DNA from 3 places in the Shigella sp. SIG6 genome. Region 3 is predicted to be linked to each of the others. Evidence: predicted binding sites of a transcription regulator. Region 3 holds the regulator's gene; each other region holds the start of a gene.
The links. The regulator PhoB, encoded in region 3, activates phosphate uptake and scavenging genes when phosphate is short. The targets are predictions, from matches to a motif close to CTGTCATAAAACTGNCNNAT.

Region 1 (2,275 bases), on a different contig from region 3:
GAAAGAAGATCATCAACCTGTGTCGCCACCGGCCGCACTTCGATAATCGGGTCAAGCAATCCGGTTGGACGCACCACCTGATCCACCACATCGCCGCCGGATTTTTCCAGCTCGTAATTACCCGGCGTCGCCGAAACATAGATGGTTTGCGGCGCTAATGCTTCGAACTCTTCAAACTTAAGCGGACGGTTATCCAGCGCTGATGGCAGGCGGAAGCCGTACTCCACCAGTGTCTCTTTACGCGCCCGGTCACCGCGATACATGCCGCCAATTTGTGGAATGGTGACGTGAGATTCATCGACGACCAGCAGCCCATCGGCAGGCAGGTAATCAAACAGCGTCGGCGGTGGCTCACCCGGTCCACGACCGGAGAGGAAGCGCGAGTAGTTTTCAATCCCCGAACAGTAGCCCAGCTCGTTCATCATCTCCAGATCAAACTGGGTACGCTGGGTCAGCCGCTGCTCTTCCAGCAGTTTGTTGTTTTCCAACAGCACTTTGCGTCTGGCGGCCAGTTCTTCTTTGATCTCCTCCATCGCCTGTACGATGCGCTCGCGCGGTGTGACGTAGTGCGTTTTCGGGTAGATGGTAAAACGTGGAATAGTGGAAACAATCTGCCCGGTCAGCGGGTCAAATAACGACAATCGTTCCACTTCCTCGTCAAACAGTTCCACGCGAAGTGCAATGTCATCCGATTCTGCCGGGAAGATATCTATCACCTCGCCACGAACGCGGAAAGTACCACGCTGGAATGCTTGATCATTACGAGCGTATTGCAGCTCCGCCAGTCGGCGCAGAATCGCGCGCTGATCGATAATCATACCGACCGTGAGATGGAGCATCATCTTGAGATATAAATCAGGATCGCCCAGACCATAAATCGCGGAAACAGACGCCACTACAATCACATCACGCCGCTCCAGCATCGCTTTGGTGGCGGACAAACGCATCTGCTCAATATGTTCGTTAACCGAGGCATCTTTCTCAATGAAGGTGTCGGAACTCGGTACATAGGCTTCCGGCTGATAGTAGTCGTAGTAGGAGACGAAATACTCCACCGCGTTTTCCGGGAAGAACTCTTTCATTTCGCCATACAGCTGGGCCGCCAGCGTTTTGTTGGGCGCAAGTACCATGGTTGGGCGCTGAAGGTCAGCAATGACATTGGCAATGGTGAAGGTTTTCCCGGAGCCAGTCACGCCAAGTAACGTCTGGTGCGCCAGGCCATCTTCCAGCCCCTCTTCGAGACGTCGAATCGCCTCTGGCTGATCGCCAGAAGGTTTAAAAACGGAATTCAGTTTGAACGGTTTACTCATGAGTCGCTACCTGAAGGAGTTGGGCGGGCAGGTATGTAATTTTACTCGTCGAACTTAATTATGCCAACAAATTATACTGGATAAAAAAACAGTTCATCACCATAATATTTCTGATACAGCGTAAACTCCGCTGTCAATCATGAGCAAAATTTACTCTGTGGCGAGATAAAACTCCGGCCTTACCGGGTTATCCCCAAAGCAACGGCTTTTTTAACATTTGTCAAGATGAGTGATGACAGTTTTATGGCAAGAGATGCCTGTTCAGTGACTGCCATTGCATTTATCTAACCAGTTAAAAAATAAAAGATATTTCTTTGAGCCGTCTTTAACGCCAATTCGCGTGCAAGCCGCGTATTCTCTCGCTTGCCTCGTGTTTTCTAACTCTAATACACATGGTTATCCACAGGAATAGTGGATAACTGTCTCCAGCCCCTATCCCCCGCCGCCTGGGCAATTCCCACATTCGCCGCATGAGGCGGAAGTAAAATTTTTTTCGTGATTATTTTAGAATTTAATTGGTTAAATTGCAGTCAATCGAAGACGCGATCTCGCTCGCAATTTAACCAAATACAGAATGGCTACAACAAGGCAAGGTTTATGTACTTTCCGGTTGCCGCATTTTCTGGATTTTCTGCAAGCCAGGGGATCTCTCCCAGCAGCGGCGCGGGAATCATGCGGGTGAGCGTGGTCATATATTCAGCGTGACGTTTTCCCGGAGGCGTAACATCGTTCGCCACCCAACCCGCCAGAGTCAGTCCGGCGTGTTGTATTGCCTGCGCAGTCAACATCGCGTGATTAATACAGCCGAGTTTCACACCAACTACCAGTATCACCGGCAGTTGTTCCTGTGTTACCCAATCTGCAAAAGTGAAAGTGTCAGAAAGCGGCGTAAACCAGCCGCCAGCACCTTCCACTAACACCCAGTCAGCCTGTTGTTCAAGCGCGCGTAATCCGGCGCTCATTAC
Region 2 (2,275 bases), on a different contig from region 3:
CCTGCATCACCCACAGGCTGGCTCCGCCGATAATGGCGTTTTGTGGCGCATCTTTCGCATCGGCGTCGTAAGGCATCATACCTACGCCGTAGTTAAATTTGGCGTACTCGCGAATGTTGGCAAGAGAACCGGAAGAGGCGGTGGTCATCGCGCAATCACCGTTATAGAACTTCTCGGTGGATTCATCCTTACGACCGACGTAGCTGAAGTCGCCCTTCTTGTTCATCTCCTCGAGCATGGCGATGTGTTTCACCTGCTCCGGCTTGTTGAACTCCAGCACCGCGTCCGTGCCGTCAAAGCCGTTGTTTTTGCTGGCAAACGGCAGACCGTTCCAGGCGCTAAAGTTTTCCAGTTGGATCCAGCCCTGCCAGCCGCTGGCGTAGCCGCACTTAATACCGGAGGCTTTCAGTTTTGCGGAATAGTCCGCCAGATCCTGCCAGGTTTTCGGCGGCTGTTCCGGGTCTAACCCCGCTTTCTTGAAGGCGTCTTTGTTGTAATAGAGAACGGGAGTCGAGCTGTTGAACGGCTGGGAGAGTAAGTGGCCGGTTTTGCTGTCGGAGTAGTAACCGGAAACCGTCGGCACAAACTGCGACTCATCGAACTGAATCCCTGCCTCTTTAAACACGTCATACACCGGTTTAATGGCTTTCGACGCCATCATGGTGGCGGTGCCAACTTCATAAACCTGCAAAATAGCCGGAGCGTTGCCGGTACGAAATGCGGCAATCCCCGCGCTTAAATTCTGTTCGTAGTTGCCTTTATAGGTCGGTACAATTTTGTAATCCGGATTTTCGGCGTTAAAACGTTGGGCCAGAGAATCCACCTCTTTACCCAGTTCCCCTTCCATAGAATGCCAGAACGGAATGGTCGTCACTGCCTGTGCATTCCCCATTAACGCCAGTCCGAGCGCCAGTGCTGAAGCTGTATAATGTAACGGTTTCATCGTTTATCTCTCTTGTTGTACCGAATGCGCGAATTCACCCGTTTTATGCTCGCGGGGTAACATGACATGCTCGAATTACAGAAAAATAACTTTTTTGTTACATTTGTAAGATAGTAAGGTGTCAGAAAGATGACAAGGCGGTGACGGCGTGGGTGAGGGAAAATGGGAGATGGGGCACGGATAAGCGGAAAAATAGAAGGTCTGAATCAAACTCTACAGATTACTCATCGTTTCATGCCGGATGCGGCGTAAACGCCTTATCCGGCCTACAAGATCGTGCAAATTCAATATATTGCAACTCACCCAGTAGGCCTGATAAGCGCAGCGCATCAGGCAATTTTGCATTTGTCACCTGTCTCAAAGGAGTCTTTTGACTCCTTATCAATCAACGTGTTATTACCCGCCTAAATACGCACTTCTCACTGCTTCGTTCGCCAGCAGCGCGTCGCCGGTATCGGAGAGCACCACATGGCCGTTTTCCAGCACGTAGCCGCGATCCGCCAGCTTTAGCGCCTGGTTGGCGTTCTGCTCGACGAGGAAGATAGTCATCCCCTGCTCGCGCAGCTGCTCGATGGTGTCGAAAATTTGCTGGATGATAATCGGCGCAAGACCGAGCGATGGCTCATCAAGTAACAACAAACGCGGATTGCTCATCAGCGCGCGACCAATCGCCAGCATCTGCTGTTCACCGCCGGACATGGTGCCCGCCCGCTGAACACGGCGCTCATGCAGACGTGGAAACAGTTCATACACCCACTTTATGCGCTCCTGAAACTGGTCACGTTCGGCAAAGAAGCCGCCCATCGCCAGGTTCTCTTCCACCGTCATCCGCGAGAAGACGCGACGCCCTTCCGGGACAATCGCTACCGCTTCGCGCATGATTTTCGCCGTCTGCCAGTCGGTAATGTCTTTATCATCAAACACAATTCGCCCGCTGGTGGCGCGCGGATCGCCGCATAACGTGCCGAGCAAGGTGGTTTTCCCCGCCCCGTTCGCGCCAATGAGAGTGACAATCTCGCCCTGATTGATATGCAGGCTCACCTCATGCAGCGCCTGGATTTTGCCGTAGTGGGCGCTGACTTTGTCAAAGGACAACATGACTTTTTCCATCTTATGCCTCACCTAAATAGGCACGGATCACGTCCGGGTTATTACGGATTTGCTCCGGCGTACCGTTTGCCAGTGGCGTCCCCTGATTGACCACATAAATTCGGTCTGAAATCCCCATCACCAGCTTCATATCGTGTTCAATCAACAAGATAGTGGTGTTGTGATGATTGCGCAGTTCGGCAATCAGCTCATCCAGCTCTTTGGTTTCTTTTGGGTTAAGAC
Region 3 (2,275 bases):
TTTTCCACGCTCTCTAATTTGCCGTTTGAAAATGTCACCAGATGGACATATTTACTCTTACCGCATTCATCAAAACTCAGTGGAATGGGGGAACCGCAATAGCGAACATGTTCCATGCCGCCAATAATCTGTGCGCGGTGAATATGCCCGAGCGCGATGTAGTCGGCTGGTGGAAAGTTTTGTGCCGGAAACGCGTCCAGCGTGCCAATATAAATGTCACGCACGGCGTCACTTTTACTGGCACCCACGGTCGTTAAATGTCCCGTGGCGATGATGGGCAGAGGCTGATCGCCGCGCAGTTTGCAGGCATCGGCATAGTGTTGTTGGTAATAATCGGTAATCGCTGCCAGTAAATGCTGCTGTTTTTCAATACCGTTAAGCCCCGCCTGGCTGGAAATAATGTCACGCGGGCGTAAAAACGGAATGGGGCACAGCACTGCGCCTGGCGTCCCGTCGCGACGAGGCAAGATTTGCGGCGCATGTCCGGCGCTGGCGACCACGGTTGTATTGAGGAACGCCATGATATCGCGCGATTCATTCAGCGTGGCGACCGAGTCATGGTTTCCTGCCAGTACCACCAGATGACAGCCAGTTTGCTGTAAATTGACAACAAAACGGTTGTATAACGTGCGGGCGTAACTGGGCGGCGAGCCGGTATCGAAAACATCACCAGCAACAATAATCGCATCCACCTGATGGGTTTGTGCTGTCTCCAGCAGCCAGTCAAGAAAAGCCTGATGTTCAGCTTCGCGGCTTTTACTGTAGAAGTTCTGGCCGAGATGCCAGTCTGAGGTGTGAAGGATGCGCATAACGGTTCCCTGGCGAAAAAGCATGGTCGCGATTATACCCAAACAGATGTGCCATTTGCTTTTTTCTGCGCCACGGAAATCAATAACCTGAAGATATGTGCGACGAGCTTTTCATAAATCTGTCATAAATCTGACGCATAATGACGTCGCATTAATGATCGCAACCTATTTATTACAACAGGGCAAATCATGGCGAGACGTATTCTGGTCGTAGAAGATGAAGCTCCAATTCGCGAAATGGTCTGCTTCGTGCTCGAACAAAATGGCTTTCAGCCGGTCGAAGCGGAAGATTATGACAGTGCTGTGAATCAACTGAATGAACCCTGGCCGGATTTAATTCTCCTTGACTGGATGTTACCTGGCGGCTCCGGTATCCAGTTCATCAAACACCTCAAGCGCGAGTCGATGACCCGGGATATTCCAGTGGTGATGTTGACCGCCAGAGGGGAAGAAGAAGATCGCGTGCGCGGCCTTGAAACCGGCGCGGATGACTATATCACCAAGCCATTTTCGCCGAAGGAGCTGGTGGCGCGAATCAAAGCGGTAATGCGCCGTATTTCGCCAATGGCGGTGGAAGAGGTGATTGAGATGCAGGGATTAAGTCTCGACCCGACATCTCACCGAGTGATGGCGGGCGAAGAGCCGCTGGAGATGGGGCCGACAGAATTTAAACTGCTGCACTTTTTTATGACGCATCCTGAGCGCGTGTACAGCCGCGAGCAGCTGTTAAACCACATCTGGGGAACTAACGTGTATGTGGAAGACCGCACGGTCGATGTCCACATTCGTCGCCTGCGTAAAGCACTGGAGCCCGGCGGGCATGACCGCATGGTGCAGACCGTGCGCGGTACAGGATATCGTTTTTCAACCCGCTTTTAACGCCTTGCTCATCGGACGCAGAGCAGGGCTTATGATTTCTTAACTGGAGTATCTTACGTGCTGGAACGGCTGTCGTGGAAAAGGCTGGTGCTGGAGCTGCTACTTTGCTGCCTCCCGGCTTTCATCCTGGGTGCATTTTTTGGTTACCTGCCCTGGTTTTTGCTGGCATCGGTAACAGGACTGCTTATCTGGCATTTCTGGAATTTATTGCGCCTTTCATGGTGGCAGTGGGTGGATCGCAGTATGACCCCGCCACCGGGGCGTGGTAGCTGGGAACCGCTACTATACGGCTTACACCAGATGCAGCTGCGAAATAAAAAACGCCGCCGTGAACTGGGCAATCTGATTAAACGCTTTCGTAGCGGCGCGGAGTCGCTGCCCGACGCGGTGGTGCTGACCACGGAAGAGGGCGGTATTTTCTGGTGTAACGGTCTGGCGCAACAAATTCTTGGTTTGCGCTGGCCGGAAGATAACGGGCAGAACATCCTTAACCTACTACGTTACCCGGAGTTTACGCAATATCTGAAAACGCGTGATTTTTCTCGCCCGCTCAATCTGGTGCTCAACACCGGGCGGCATCTGGAAAT

Region 1: uvrB (excinuclease ABC subunit UvrB) is a predicted target of PhoB. The motif match lies at 1,541-1,560, and genes of this name have one in related genera.
Region 2: ugpB (sn-glycerol-3-phosphate ABC transporter substrate-binding protein UgpB) is a predicted target of PhoB. The motif match lies at 1,060-1,079, and genes of this name have one in related genera.

Annotation. Positions count from the first base shown of each region.
Region 1 covers NZ_JBQZXC010000076.1:9,062-11,336, reverse strand. Annotated here, with positions in the region: gene uvrB (excinuclease ABC subunit UvrB) at 1-1,310, opposite strand, end outside; gene bioD (dethiobiotin synthase) at 1,889-2,275, opposite strand, start outside.
Region 2 covers NZ_JBQZXC010000004.1:23,804-26,078, forward strand. Annotated here, with positions in the region: gene ugpB (sn-glycerol-3-phosphate ABC transporter substrate-binding protein UgpB) at 1-943, opposite strand, end outside; gene livF (high-affinity branched-chain amino acid ABC transporter ATP-binding protein LivF) at 1,340-2,053, opposite strand; gene livG (high-affinity branched-chain amino acid ABC transporter ATP-binding protein LivG) at 2,055-2,275, opposite strand, start outside.
Region 3 covers NZ_JBQZXC010000019.1:14,802-17,076, forward strand. Annotated here, with positions in the region: gene sbcD (exonuclease subunit SbcD) at 1-809, opposite strand, end outside; gene phoB (phosphate response regulator transcription factor PhoB) at 999-1,688, shown strand; gene phoR (phosphate regulon sensor histidine kinase PhoR) at 1,746-2,275, shown strand, end outside.